Regions from separate parts of the Arthrobacter sp. sptzw32 genome, predicted to be linked through region 2. Evidence: riboswitches for the same ligand, from Rfam matches in the RefSeq annotation. Region 2 holds a riboswitch; the other holds the start of a gene.
The links. Region 2 has a riboswitch for cyclic di-AMP ahead of AC5RVN_RS03950 (LysM peptidoglycan-binding domain-containing protein). Riboswitches for the same ligand answer to the same signal wherever they lie in the genome.
Positions count from the first base shown of each region.

Region 1 (7,066 bases), on a different contig from region 2:
AACGCTCATCCGGGTTGGTGACGAAAGGGGTGGCGAATTCCGACGCCTCGGCCCAGCTGTAGATGCGTCCGGCAGAATCAGCTGTGCGGGCAGAAGCGAAATCCAAACCACCGTTGGAGTTCAACCACTGCACCTGCGCGTCCAGCGTTACCAGGGTGGACAGCGACGGGGTGTTGTAGGTCTGGTTCAGGCGCGAGTTGTCGATGGCGGTTTGCAAATCCAGGAAATCGGGAATCCAGCGGCCGCTGGACCTGATCCGCGCCGCCCGTTCCAGTGCGGCGGGGGAGAACAGGCCAAGCCAGAGCCCGCCGTCGGAGGCAAAGTTTTTCTGCGGAGCGAAATAGTAGACATCACTCTGTGCAACGTCCACATCCAGTCCACCCGCTGCGGACGTTGCGTCCACAAGCACCAGTGAGCCCTCGTCCACCCCATCGACACGCTGCACGGGGGCTGCGACGCCGGTGCTGGTCTCGTTCTGGGGCCAGGCGTAGACGTCTACACCGGCTTCGGCCTGGGCGGAGGGGCGGGTGCCGGGCTCGGACTTGATGATGGAAGAGGCCTCGAGGAAAGGCGCCTTGTTGGTAGCCGCTGCGAATTTCGATCCGAACTCGCCGAAGGACAAGTGCTGGGCTTTCTTTTCCACAAGGCCGAAGCTGGCAATGTCCCAGAACGCTGTGGAGCCGCCGACGCCGAGTACAACTTCGTACCCTTGCGGGGCCTGGAAGAACTGGCTGAGGCCCTCGCGGACGGAGCCAACGAGGTTCTTGACCGGGGCCTGCCGGTGGGACGTACCCAGGATGTTTTTCGCGGCCGCGGACAGGGCATCAATCTGCTCCGGTCTGACCTTGGACGGCCCTGCGCCGAACCGTCCGTCCCGGGGCAGGAGGTCGGCGGGAATAGTGATGCTGGGTTCGCTCACAGGTGCTCCAATTTCGGCGTGGACACGGCTTTGGTCCGGACGGGTGCTGGTGGCCGGCAGCCGGTGACAGCTGCAACCAGGGCCTCCCTCATTCTGCCCTGTGGGACTGTTGGGGCGGGAACCGGAGCCGTCATAGTCCAGTCAATGAGACGGTCACACAGCCCGCCGCAACTAATCGGACAAAGTCAAAATAGGCTAAGCTTTTCCACGGACTACGTCGCAGTTGAAGGCGATACGGTGGGACAACGCAAGGTACTGCGCTCGAGGAGCTGAGCTGGATGACGGATCTGATTGATACTACGGAGATGTACCTTCGGACCATTCTGGAGCTCGAGGAAGAGAACATCGTTGCCCTGCGTGCGCGTATCGCCGAACGGCTTCGCCACTCCGGACCCACCGTTTCCCAGACCATTGGACGGATGGAGCGGGACGGCCTCGTGGTGGTTTCCGGCGACCGCCACCTGGAGCTCACTGAGACCGGCCGTAAGCGCGCCACCGAAGTCATGCGCAAGCACCGCCTGGCTGAGCGGCTCCTCGCCGACGTGATCGGACTGGACTGGGCCTACGTCCATGACGAGGCCTGCCGCTGGGAGCACGTGATGAGCGAGCGGGTGGAACGGCGCATCTACGAGATGCTCGACCACCCCACCAAGTCTCCGTACGGAAACCCCATCCCCGGGCTGGCCGCGCTGGGCGGCATGCCTTCCCTTGGTTTTGGCGACGGGGCTGTCAGCCTTCTGGAGGCGATGAAGTCCTACGGCTCTGCCTCTGTTGTCACCATCAGCCGGCTTGCTGAACCCATCCAGGTGGAGCCTGAGCTGCTCTCGCAGCTTGACGAGGGCGGCATCCGGCCTGGCGCTGCTGTGTCCCTGGAACGGGTGGGTGATTACATCTCCGTCCGGGTCCCGGGCATCGAAGGGGCGCTCGAGCTGCCGCCGGAGGTAGCGGCCCACGTGTTCGTGGCCCTCGCCTGAGAATCCCCGTCGGGTGCCCTACCCCATGTGAAGTGGCTTACGCAAAGATAACGGAATTGTTACTTTGCCCCTTTTGCCTCTATAGTTGAACTGAAGTTGATATTAAAGCGTTACCTGATCCGGAGCCGAGCTCTGCCAGCGGATCAGGAGCACGAGTCGTAACTGGCAGAGGCGGGGGAACCACAAGCGGCAGCCGGGGGACTGCCTTGGGGTTAAGTCCGTCAGCAGCAAGCCTCTTCCAGTGAAGGATTCCTCCGGGATATCTCTGTGCCGAAGCTTGCTTACGGCGGACCGGGTCTTTGCACTCTCTGACCCGAATCCGACAGCTAACTTCGCAGGCTTTCCAGAGAGGACCCTTCTTGACCATGCACAATTCCAGGGGACGCCGCCGCGCGCCGGTCCCTGCTTCGACACCGCGCGTTGTCGAAGTCATCACCTCGGAACGCCCCCGCGATCCGCACCGTGATGCTCGCCGGCGTCGGGGTCCCTTCCGTCAGGTCACCGAATTCGCTGCAGCCAGCGGCATCGGCCAAAAGGCCGGCGTGGCACTTGCCGCCACCGGACTGGTACTCACCGTGACCGTACCGGCCACCAGTCCCGTCATGGCCACCGATACCTTGGGATCCTCTGCCGTTGCCGCGTCAGCTGTTGCCCCGCAGCCCCAGATCACCGCAGAAGCCGGGGCCGCGATTGACTTCAGCCGTTCCGCTGTAGTCACCCAGGCGGACCCGGACGGAAAGCTGAAGCAGCTGCTCAGCGCCCAGTCTGCCGGCGCCGTAACCCGCGCTGCTTCCACGGGAAGCCTCGGTGCCCCACTCGCTGCCTTGACCACTGCTTCGCCGTTCGGCTACCGCGTCAGCCCGATCACGGGAGGCTCCGGCGACTTCCACCGCGGGCAGGACTATGTGGCCCAGTGCGGCACATCCGTCCTGGCTGCGGCCACGGGAACTGTTACCTTCGCCGGCTGGCACGAGTACGGTGGCGGCAACCGCGTTGTAGTGGACCACGGCAACGGCCTGGAAACCACGTACAACCACCTCTCCTCCTTCAGCGTGAAGGAGGGGCAGACAGTTTCCCGCGGAGACGTTGTAGCCCTCAGCGGGACCACAGGTGCCTCCACCGGCTGCCACCTGCACTTTGAGGTCCAGGTCAACGGTGAGGTCGTCGACCCCACCAGCTGGCTCTAGTCAAGTGACCGCTTGCTATCAAATCATCTTGACCTGCCGTGACCTGAATGTGACATTCACGCAAAACTGCTGTACCGTCTAACTCGCGTCAACTTTTCCGAAGTTGACGCTCTTGTGCGGATTGCCTAACTCTGCCACCGCTCAAGGTCCGTTCGCATTTCATCGTCTGGCAGGGGCGGGGGAACCAATTGTGGCCTTTAGTTTCGAAGGCCTTGGGGTTAAGTCGCAAAAGCTTCCCAGGAAGCCGCGCGGCCGGGTGACTCCCATCCGAATCCGACAGCTCACCTCGCAGGCATTGGGAGAGGCTACCTTCGTGTCTTCACGCCATAATTCGGCGCGCCACCGCGCGCAACCGGTTCGTACCAACGCCCTGGACTCCATGTCCAAGGCTGTTAGTGCCAATGCCGGGACAGTAGGTCGCCAGGCTGCAGTCATCGCTGCTGCATCCGGCCTCATCCTGACCATGGGCCTGCCAGCCAATGCAGCAGATACCACTGCTGGTATCTCCGCTTCCACCGAGTCCGGATCCGCGCAGCCCGCCCTTGCCGTCACCGCGGCACCCACGGCTACCGTTTCCTTCGAACGGCCGGTTGTGACCACCATCGCCGCTCCTGTTGTGGAGCCTGTGACAGTCCAGTCAACCTCCGATGACGAGGACGCCCCCGCCGCATCGACTGCAGCGACCGCGTCAACTGCCCCCACTGCGGCGACTGCCACCACAGCAGCAGCAAAGAAGATCGCCGAGCCCGTCGCATCCGCGGCCAGCTCGGGCATCGCGGCCATCGCTTACACCGGCATCGGCAGCCCGTACGTCTGGGGCGGCACCACCCCCAATGGCTGGGACTGCTCCGGCTTCACCCAGTGGGTCTACGCCCAGGCCGGCATCAGCATCCCCCGCGTGAACGCATGGACTGCAATGAAGCCCACGTCCACGCCGCAGCCCGGTGACCTTGTTATGCAGAACGGCGGAGCGCACGTTGGCATCTACGTCGGCAACGGCATGATGATCAGCGCCCTGAACCCCTCCCAGGGAACGCTGCTGCACTCGGTAGCCGCTACCGGCTCCTCCGCGTTCTTCACCATGAACTAGTTCTTCGACCTTACGGTCCAAGAGCTTTTTCTTTGCCCAAACACGCTTTTCGCTAAATCACACATCCCCGTTCAGGGCGTGCCGGCGTACCCCCAAGATGCCGGCACGTCCAGTCCCCTTTGGCTGCCTACATGCGGTTCGAAGGAAAACGAAAGAGAGAACTGATGACTACTCGTGCAACCGCACGGCACCGCGCCGAGGTCACCAAAACCAACTCGCTCGCCATCATTGCCAAAGCTGTCGGCGACAACGCCGGCGGCGTAGGACGCCAGGCGGCTGTTATCGCAGCGGCTTCCGGCCTTGTCCTGACCAGCGGCCTGGCAGCCAACGCTGCTGACGCCAACGTCCAGCGTGATTCCGCTCCGGCTTCCACCCTGGAAGTTGAATCAACCGTTGAGGCTCCGATTTCGGCTGCTTCCACCATCGCCATCTCCTTCGAGAAGCCGGCTGTAACCACCACCCCGGCCCCCGTAGTGGAAGCCCCCGAGCCCGAAGTCGAGGCAGAAGCTGAGGTTCAGAAAGCCGCTCCGGCTCCTGCTCCCGCCACACGGACTGCCGCTGTCGCCAAGGTGACCGCCACGGCGCCGGCAGCAGCCGCTCCGGCAGCAGCCGCGCCCGCCGTTTCTGCACCGGCAAGCGGCAAGGGTGCGGCGATCCTGTCCGCCGCCTACGCACAGCTCGGCGTTATGCAGGACTGCACCATGCTGGTTACCAACTCCCTGGCTGCCGTGGGCATCAACTTCCACGACTGGCCGGCAGGCTACCTTTCCCTGGGCCGTACGGTCAGCGCTGCAGAGGCTCAGCCGGGCGACCTCATCTACTACGCCAACGGTGGTTCCGGCATGGCGCACATCGCCGTTTACGCCGGCAACGGCCAGGCCGTCCACGGTGGCTACAACGGCAACCAGACTGTTGTCTTCAGCGCCAACGTAGGCTCCGGCCCGGTGTTCATCCGCGTCAACTGACACTTTCCGCCACGTTTTGCATAGCTGACGAAATCCAGACAGGACCCCTGCCCTTCCGGCGGGGGTTCTGTCAGTTAACCCGGAGGGTTTGCGGGTCCCGCGCCTATTTTGGTTCGGACACGGCTGCCTCCGGCTTCAGCGATTAGCTGATAGTGCACTTCTTTGTTTACTCTTGTGGTGTCGATCCATAGCCCGGACATGCCGAGGGCAGCCGGCCCTCGTGCCCCTGACGGGTGCGGCCGTGAAGAGGTACGTGCATGCGCACTCTCGTTCTGAATGCTGGATATGAACCGCTGGCGGTTATTACTTTCCGCCGGGCGCTGGTGCTTGTGCTCACGGGCAAGGCGAGCGTTGTGGCTGAGGGGGACGATCCCGTCGTGGGTCCCCAGGAGATTCTGGGCCGCCCGTCCGTGATCCTCCTGAACCGCTACATACGCCCCAGATACAACCAGTCCACGGCCGTTAGCCGACGCGGAGTGCTCCGGCGTGACGGGCACAAGTGTGCTTACTGCGGTAAAGCTGCGCACACCATCGACCACGTTCAACCAAAGTCCCGCGGAGGTGCGGAGTCCTGGGAAAACCTGGTGGCTGCCTGCTTGAAATGCAACAACGTCAAGGGCGACCACACCCCGGCGGAAATGGGCTGGAAGCTGAGGTTCGTTCCGGAGCCTCCGCATGGGACCATCTGGCAGATCAAGGAACTCGAGAAGCCGACGCCCGCCTGGGACCCGTTCCTGCTGCCCGAACGCGCTGCGTAGCACCAGTGTCGGACGGCGTCCGTTGCCCCGGGCTAGGCTGGGGGAATGGAGCAAAACGGGTCGGATTTCAATGCCTTGATCCTGGCCGGCGGCCGGTCATCACGGCTGGGCGGAGTACCGAAGCAAGGGCTCGTCTTCCAAGGTGCAACCCTCCTGCAGCAGTCACTGGCCGCGGCCTCCGGGGCCTTCCGTACAGTGATTGTTGGCCCGGACCCAGGTGCACTTCCCGCAGGCGTGCTCTCATGCCGGGAGCAACCCGAGTTTGCAGGCCCGGCCGCTGCTGTGGCCGCTGGCCTTGACGCGCTGGCCCGGGCCGGAAACGAACAGACGTACACCCTGGTGCTGGCCTGTGACATGCCGCGGGTCTCTGCTGCCGTGCGGGCCCTGAGGAAGCTGCTGGACGACGGTGAACTCGGAGGCGACGGGCTCATGGCCTGTGGGGAAGACGGGCGGCCCCAGCACCTCGCCGGGTTCTACCGCACAGGCATGCTAAAAAAGGCTGCGGAGGATCTTGCGTCGCGGGGCGCGTTAGTTAACGGTTCGATGCGGGCACTCCTTGCTAGTCTTGACCTGCAGCTTGTTACCGTCCCCTCCGGTTCCACGGACGATGTGGATACCTGGGATGATGCCGCCGCACTAGGAGTTGACGCCGGGACTACGACGAATTCCAGGACCGGCGCGGCAGCAGTTGATTTGGGAGGCAGTCAGTGAAAAGCCAGGATGAAACGCTGGAGGAGTGGTGCAGGTCCCTGCTCCAGGCTTATGAGCTTGAGGACGTCCAGGTGGATGTCAACGCCGTTCTCGCCCTTGCAGGGGCAGCAGCCCATTCTGTCGTGCGGCCTGCGGCGCCCCTCACTACCTTTATCGCCGGCTACGCGGCCGGCCTGGCTTCAGCGGCCGGACGCAGCACGGAAACGGCGTCCATGGAAGGTGCCCTGGCCGTGGCCCGATCTTTGGCTGCCGACTACGACGCTGAAGCTGCCGGGACTCCCGGCGAATGACCGAGGAGCCCGGGGAAGAACGGAGTTCAACGGACCTGCCGGAGACGCCGCGGCATCTGGCCCACACCTGGGAGGAAGCGAGGCTGGCCGCCTTCGAAGCAGCCACACCTATTCCGGCCGGACCTGTTCCCCTGCAGTTTGCCCTGGGCCGAAAGCTTGACCAGGACATTAC
Region 1 is NZ_JBNHEZ010000010.1:48,049-55,114, forward strand. It holds gene serC (phosphoserine transaminase) at 1-919, opposite strand, end outside; gene AC5RVN_RS16630 (iron-dependent transcriptional repressor DtxR) at 1,198-1,893, shown strand; cyclic di-AMP (ydaO/yuaA leader) riboswitch at 2,038-2,249, shown strand; gene AC5RVN_RS16635 (M23 family metallopeptidase) at 2,259-3,080, shown strand; cyclic di-AMP (ydaO/yuaA leader) riboswitch at 3,209-3,389, shown strand; gene AC5RVN_RS16640 (C40 family peptidase) at 3,460-4,170, shown strand; gene AC5RVN_RS16645 (NlpC/P60 family protein) at 4,335-5,135, shown strand; gene AC5RVN_RS16650 (HNH endonuclease) at 5,393-5,893, shown strand; gene mobA (molybdenum cofactor guanylyltransferase) at 5,939-6,604, shown strand; gene AC5RVN_RS16660 (DUF6457 domain-containing protein) at 6,601-6,894, shown strand; gene AC5RVN_RS16665 (molybdopterin molybdotransferase MoeA) at 6,891-7,066, shown strand, end outside.
Region 1: it holds a riboswitch for cyclic di-AMP, as region 2 does, so the genes downstream of both, AC5RVN_RS16635 (M23 family metallopeptidase) here and AC5RVN_RS03950 (LysM peptidoglycan-binding domain-containing protein) in region 2, are expected to answer to the same signal.

Region 2 (7,066 bases):
GAGTGGACATCCTGGTGAACAACGCCGGGAAGCAGGTGGCCCAGGAGGAGCTGACCGACATCACGGACGAGCAGTTCGACCACACCCTGAAGACGAACGTGTACGCCATGTTCTGGCTGACCAAGGCTGCCCTCCCACACATGCCGCCGGGCTCCACCATCATCAACACCACCTCCATCCAGGCTTACAACCCATCACCCACGCTGTTGGACTATGCCACCACCAAGGCCAGCATCAACAACTTCACCAAGGGACTGGCCCAGCAGCTCGCGCCCAAGGGCATCCGCGTCAATGCCGTAGCCCCCGGGCCCATCTGGACTCCGCTGCAGGTCAGCAGCGGCCAGCCCAAGGAGGAACTGCCGGAGTTCGGACAGTCCACTCCCCTGGGCCGTGCAGGCCAGCCGGCCGAGCTCGCCCCGGCGTATGTCTTCCTGGCCTCGCCGGAGTCAAGCTACGTCGTCGGGGAAACGCTGAACGTCAACGGCGGCAGCCCCTCGCCGTAGCCCGGCGCTGCCGGGTATGTTCGACGGCGATGCCCTGCGCAGGAAGCGCAGGCACCGCCGTCGGCTCTTTTGTTCGAAATTCTAGGTCGCGTCCTGGCCCGCCAGCAGCTCATCAGTCGCGGCGTCCGGCTGTCCGTCAAAAAACTTGGCCAGGACGGTCTTGAAGACGGTTTCGCCGGGTGCCGCGCGCAGGAACAGCGTCATGGACGAGTGCAGCTTCCGGGCATCGATGCCGCCCAGGATGTCCTCTGCGGTGCGGCCTGCATGGTTGGTAAGGGCCAGGGCGCAGTCGAGCAGCCGCGGGCCCAGCACCTCATGGTCCAGGTACTCCCGGGCTTCAGCGAGGGAGCTGATGGCGTACCGGCGGGACATGTCGCTCTGTCCCAGGCCGGCGAGCTGGGGAAAGATGAACCACATCCAGTGGCCGGACTTACTGCCCATCTGCAGTTCCGCCAGTGCCTGGTCGTACGTTCCGCCGCTGTCCTGGGCGTGGACGAATCGTTCAAGGTCAAAGGGTCCGTTCATGGGTGTCTCCTTGTGGTGGGGCTTCGGGTTCTGAATGGTGTTCAAGATAGTCCGCTGCGCGGCGCAACTGGCTGTCCGGGTCCGTCCGCCAGCGGGCGAGGACGACATTGGCACGTTGCCGCCCGTGTCCGTCAAGCCGTGCCAAAAACGGCGCCACAACATCGGCCAGCAGGGGGCCGGCCAGTTCTTGGGTCGCGGCAGTCCGCAGGAAGCCCTCAACCCGGGTCAGGTCCGTGTGGCGCAGGAGTGACACTTTGGACTGCAGCAGGACGACGGCGGCGAGGCGGCGTTCATATACGGCCCTTGAGCCGGGCCGTGGCTGGCCCCACAGCGCGGACGCGAGCTGCATAACGCCGTCGTGATCAAAATCCTTGAACTTGCGCAGGGCGTCGCGGACCGTTCCCCGGACAGCGCCCACTGAAGAACCGTAGGAGGCCAACCGACCGCCGAGCCGGGCCTCGACGTCGTCCGCCCGGTACCAGGAGCCCTCATTCTGCAGGGTGCGGTCAATAAATGCGGCGGCAGCCGCCACCTGCTCCCTGCCGCTGGTCATCGGCGGCCTGCCGCGGCGTGCCGGATGCAGAACGGCGTCCACGGCCTTGCCTCCAGCCTGCCCTCGGCAATGGCTTCACCGCAGACGGCGCAGGTGCCGTAGGTGCCGGCGGCGATCCTGGCCAGGGCTGCGTCTACCTGGTGGAGCCCGGCACTGCTCTGCTGCAGCAGGGCCGAAGCCTGGGACAGCTCGAAGGCGATGGTGGCGCCTTCGGGGTCATGCTCGTCATCCACATTCGAGTCCTGCCGGGCCGAGTTTGCCGAGGCGATGTCCTCGCGGAGGGCCGGGAGGAGAGCAATTTTGCGCTCCCGCTCCTCCTCCAGCAGGATCCGGAACCTTTCGTAGTCAGGCATGGCAAAAGCCTACGCGGGGTCAGTGCCTGTTCCCCGTCACCGGAGCAGTTCCAGGCCGTGCCTGCCACGCTGGGCCCCGGTTGCCTGGCCGAATTCCGGAGCCTTCCTTCCAGCCCGATATCCTCCTGCCGCGGAATCCCAGGGCGGCCTGTTTCACGCCGAGGTTATAGGTCTGTGACAAAGAACACGAGCCACATCTCCGGCGCGCCTATCTCGCAAGGTCAGGCTGGGGTGCTGCAACCCTCCAGTCGTTTGCGGAATGCGGTAGAAGCACCTCGTATGTTACCCAAACGTGACAATGGGGCCCCGCACGGGTTAGGGTCTTCAGGTGTCCCTCCCAGACGGGACATTCCCCTCAGTATGCCGAGCCCTGCCACTGACCCGGGAACCAACGCTCTTCAGCTGGCAGGGACGGGGGAACCAAGTTTCCGCGGCCTCATATGAGGCCTTGGGGTTAAGTCGATAGCACCTCCGCTTTTTCCGGATGTGCTCCCGGCCGGGTATCTCCAACCCGAACCCGACAGCTCACCCCGCAGGCATGGGAGAGGCGATCAACCGTGTCAAAAAATTCCATCACCGCCCGTCACCGCGCGACTCCGGCCCGCTCAATCGCGCTCCAGGGTTTGGCTGTGTCAGTCAAGTCCCTTGGCCGCCCGGCGCTCGCCGTTGCAGCAGCATCCGGCATTGCCTTCGGTGTCGGCGCCCCGGCCCACGCAGGCGTAACCGGTCCGGACACCACCGAGACCACTAACACCCAGGCTTACGCAGCACCGGCTGCTGCAGTGGCCGCCCCGGCAGCAGCCGCAGCCAACGTCCACACTGTTGTTTCCGGCGATACCCTCGGTGCCATCGCGGCAGCCCACGGCGTAGCCCTGAACGACGTCCTGGCTGCCAACGGCCTGGCGATCACCGCCATCATCTACCCCGGCGACCAGATCCAGATCCCCGGTGCCGGCTCCGCTGCAGTTGCTCCGGCCGCCGCCCCGGCTCCCGCCAAGGCTGCCGCTCCTGCCAACACCGGCATGAACCTGTCCTACGCCTCCACGGCTGCCGTACCTGCTCCGGCTGCACCTGCCCCGGCAGCTCCCGCAGCCACCGGCACGGGCACCGGCGCAGCCATTCTGGCCAACGCCTACGGCCAGCTGGGCGTCCAGCAGGACTGCACCGCCATGGTGGAGAAGGCACTCCGCGCAGTTGGCAAGAGCGTTGGCGACCTCGCTCCCGGCCAGTTCTACCAGTACGGCACCACCGTTGCCACCCCGGCTCCCGGTGACCTGGTTATCACCGCAGGCCACGTTGGCGTCTTCGCCGGCAACGGCCAGGTTGTCAGCGGCGGCGTGGACGGCTTCAAGACCGAGGTCCACTCCATCAGCTGGCTCGGCGGCGCTTCCTTCGTCCGCGTAGCGTAGTCACACCACCCGAACAGGGGCGGCAGACGGGATTAATCCTGGCTGCCGCCCCTGTTTTGTTTCATCGGGTCTCCCCTGGTTCCGGCACCAGGTGGGGATTTTCAGGTCCCGCAGAAGGTCTGGTAGCTGCCGAAGTCCTCCGGCGCTCCTTCGGCATAGCGTTCCAGCCCGGGCCTCTCACTGAACGGGGCACTGACCACGTCCAGGAGCCGGGTAAAGGGATCAAGGTCTCCCCCCGTTGCTGCGGCGAGCGCTTCCTCCACCAAATGGTTGCGCGGGATGTAGGCGGGATTGACCGTGTCCATCAGGTCCCCGTCCGGTTGCAAGGCGCGCCACCGCCCGGCCCAGGCATCGAAGGCCGCCAGGTCAAGAACCATTCCGCGGGCGGGGCGGTCGTTGCCCCTGGCCGCGTGCGAGAGGTTGCGGAAAAAGGACGTGTAGTCGATCGGTCCGTCCTTCAGCAGGGCCACCAGCCCGTCCACCAGCTCCGAGGCCTCTTCGGCCTCCGCGCTTCCGGCCGGGGCTTCCGCCAGGCCGAGTTTGGTTTTCATGCCGGCGAACCAGGCGTCACTGTATTGCCGGCGGAACTTGCCAAGTGCTTCCACCGCTGGGGCAACGGCCTGTTCCTGGTCTTCATGGAAGAGTGGCAGCATGGCCTCGGCCAGGCGGGCCAGATTCCATTCCGCGATAACCGGCTGGTTGGCGTAGGCGTAGCGCCCGCCCACATCGATGGAGCTGTACACCGCGGCCGGGTTGAAGGCGTCCATGAAAGCGCAGGGCCCATAATCGATGGTTTCCCCGGAGATGGTCATGTTGTCCGTGTTCATCACGCCGTGGACGAATCCCACCAGCATCCACTGGGCCACCAGTTCCGCCTGGGTGGACACCACTGCTTCGAAGAGCGCCAGGTACGGGTTTTCGGCGTTTGCGGCCTGGGGGTGGTGCCGGCTGATCGCATGGTCCGCCAGGCGGCGCAGGAGGTCCATGTTTTCGGTGGCCCGTGCGTACTGGAAGCTCCCCACGCGCAGATGGCTGCTGGCCACCCGTGTCAGTACCGCCCCTGGAAGCATGGTCTCCCTGCGCACCGGCCGGCCAGTGGCCACGACGGCAAGGGAGCGCGTTGAGGGGATGCCGAGTGCGTGCATCGCCTCACTGATGAGGTACTCGCGCAGCATGGGTCCGACGACGGCCCGCCCGTCCCCGGCACGGGCGAAGGGAGTGCGGCCCGACCCTTTCAGGTGGATGTCCCGCAGCCGGCCGTCCGGGCCCGTCAGCTCACCTAGCAGGAGTGCGCGGCCGTCGCCGAGCAGGGGCGAGTAGCCGCCGAACTGGTGGCCGGCGTAGGCCTGGGCCACCGGCGTCGATCCTTCCGGAACGTGGTTTCCGAGGAGGAGGCGTACGCCCTCCGCGGACCGAAGGTATTCCGGATCGAGTCCCAGATCCCCTGCCAGCGCATCATTGAGAACCAGCAGCTTTGGATCAGGTGCTTCCTCTGCCTGCCAGGGAACCGCCAGCTCGGGCAGTTCCCGGGCAAAGCGTCCGTCCAAAGCGACAGTTGTTTCTGCAGCAGCTGTCATGTGTTAAGCCTTTCCTCGTGGTTCGTTCTCCGGTTTATCAGCCATGTGACAAACCAGAGCACAACGCCGATGGCCATCAGACCGCCGGCAATTTGGTACTGGATGACGTTCCTGCCCACCCATGGGCCGGCAAGGAAAGCGCACAGCAGGGCCGCCACCAGCGGCAACTGCCCGGGCGAGGTGAAGAACACCTTGCGGTTGGGGTCCCGCTTGCGGCGCAGTACAAGGCAGGCAACGTTTACTACCGTGAAGACGCAGAGCAGCAGGAAGGCAGTGGTCCCGGACAGGTTGGCCACGATGTTGCTTTCCGGATCGCTGGTGACGTACAGGATGAGTCCCAGCGCCAGGACGGTGGAGAAGACGATGCCGGCCCACGGGGTACGGCGGCCCGGCAGGACCTTTCCGAGGGTACGCGGCAGGACGTGCTGGCGTGCCATTCCGTAGATGAGGCGGCTGGCCATCAGCATGTTGATCAGTGCTGTGTTGGCTACGGCGAAGACCGCCAGGAACGGAAAGATCCTGTCTATCGGGAAGTCGGGCGAACCCTTGTGGACCACCTCAAGAAGCGCGGCTCCTTCGGCTTCCCGAATGTTCTCAAGCTCGGTTGGCGTCAGTACGCTGACCACCGAGACAGCCACCAGCATGTAAAGGAGTACAGCTATTCCCAGCCCGGTCAGCATAGTGCGCGGGAAGATTTTTTCCGGATTCCTGGTTTCCTCCACCATGTTCACGGAGTCCTCGAAGCCCACCATGGCGAAGAACGCGATGGAGGTGGCGGCCGTAACGGCCAGGAACAATCCCTTGTCCTGGTAGTCGCTGAAGACAAGGATCTCGCCGGGGTTTCCGGTGCCCTGGGACATCGCGAAGAAGCCGACGCCGATCACAATGCACAGCGCGATCATTTCCACCAGGGTGAGGACAACGTTGAACTTGACGCTTTCCCCCACGCCGCGCAGGTTGATGATGGCCAGGAGCAGCATAAAGGCCATGGCGACGGCGGTGATGACACCTTGCCCGGGAAGTCCCATCCAGCCGTTGATCTCGAACCCGCCGAAGAGGTTTTGGGCCAGGACGTTGGCGGAGGTGGAGGCGCTGGTGATGCCCGAACAAACCACGGCGAAGGCCACCAGGAAGGTGACGAAGTGGATCCCGAATGCTTTGTGCGTATAGAGGGCAGCCCCGGCGGCCTGGGGGTACTGCGTGACCAGTTCCAGGTAGGAGAAGGCGGTCAGTGTGGCCACCACGAAGGCCAGCAGGAAGGGCAGCCACACGATGCCGCCCACCGTTCCGGCCATGGTCCCCGTGACGGCGTAAACACCGGCGCCGAGGATGTCGCCCACGATGAAGAGCAGGAGGAGTTTGGGGCCGAGGACCCGTTTGAGCTCGGGTTCCTTTCCTTCAGGAGTAGCGTCGAAGACTTCTTCGGAAGTTTTGCTCATTGTCGACCTCCACGAGAGGTTGGGCGGCTGCGCCCGGGCGGTATGCCGGATAGTTCACTCTCTACCCCCTGCAGGTGTTTGGCAATCAGCAGCCCCACGCCGTCCCCGCTGCCCGGCACGGGGTTGGCATGCCACCGCCGGCGCTTTGGAAAGGCGATATGGTCCAGGTCCTCGGCCGCCATCACCTTTGTGCCCGCGGCGCGCAAGTCCGCCTGCGCCACCAACTCGCTGACGTCGTCGTACCTTGCCGAAAAGTGCGTGAGCACAAGCGTGTCAACACCGGCGTCGGCTGCAAGCTTCCCCGCCTGCCCCGCAGTCAGGTGCAGATACCTGCCGGCGAGCGCGGCGTCGTCGTCGCTGAAGGTGGACTCGGCCACGAGGAGGTCCACGCCGTCGGCCAGCTCCTCAGCCCCCGCACAGGGAGCGGTGTCCATGACGAAGGCGAAGCGCTGGCCGGGCCGTGGGACACTGACGTCGGCGAGATGGACCCCCGCCAGCGTGCCCTCTCGCTGCAGCCGCCCGATGTCCGGCCCGTGGATCCCTGCCGCCGCCAGACGGTCCGGGAGCAGGCTGCGGCTGTCCGGTTCGAGGAGCCGGTAGCCGTACGTTTCAAGGCGGTGGTTCAGCGCCCGGACCTCAAGCCCTTCGGCCACCGTTCCGTTGCCGCCGTGCGGATGAAGCCTTAGGTCTATTCCGGGCGAACTGAT
Region 2 is NZ_JBNHEZ010000002.1:87,447-94,512, reverse strand. It holds gene AC5RVN_RS03970 (glucose 1-dehydrogenase) at 1-503, shown strand, start outside; gene AC5RVN_RS03965 (DUF1810 domain-containing protein) at 585-1,028, opposite strand; gene AC5RVN_RS03960 (DNA alkylation repair protein) at 1,012-1,581, opposite strand; gene AC5RVN_RS03955 (TraR/DksA family transcriptional regulator) at 1,578-1,934, opposite strand; cyclic di-AMP (ydaO/yuaA leader) riboswitch at 2,317-2,488, shown strand; gene AC5RVN_RS03950 (LysM peptidoglycan-binding domain-containing protein) at 2,492-3,343, shown strand; gene AC5RVN_RS03945 (protein adenylyltransferase SelO) at 3,445-4,920, opposite strand; gene AC5RVN_RS03940 (APC family permease) at 4,917-6,359, opposite strand; gene AC5RVN_RS03935 (ribonuclease Z) at 6,356-7,066, opposite strand, start outside.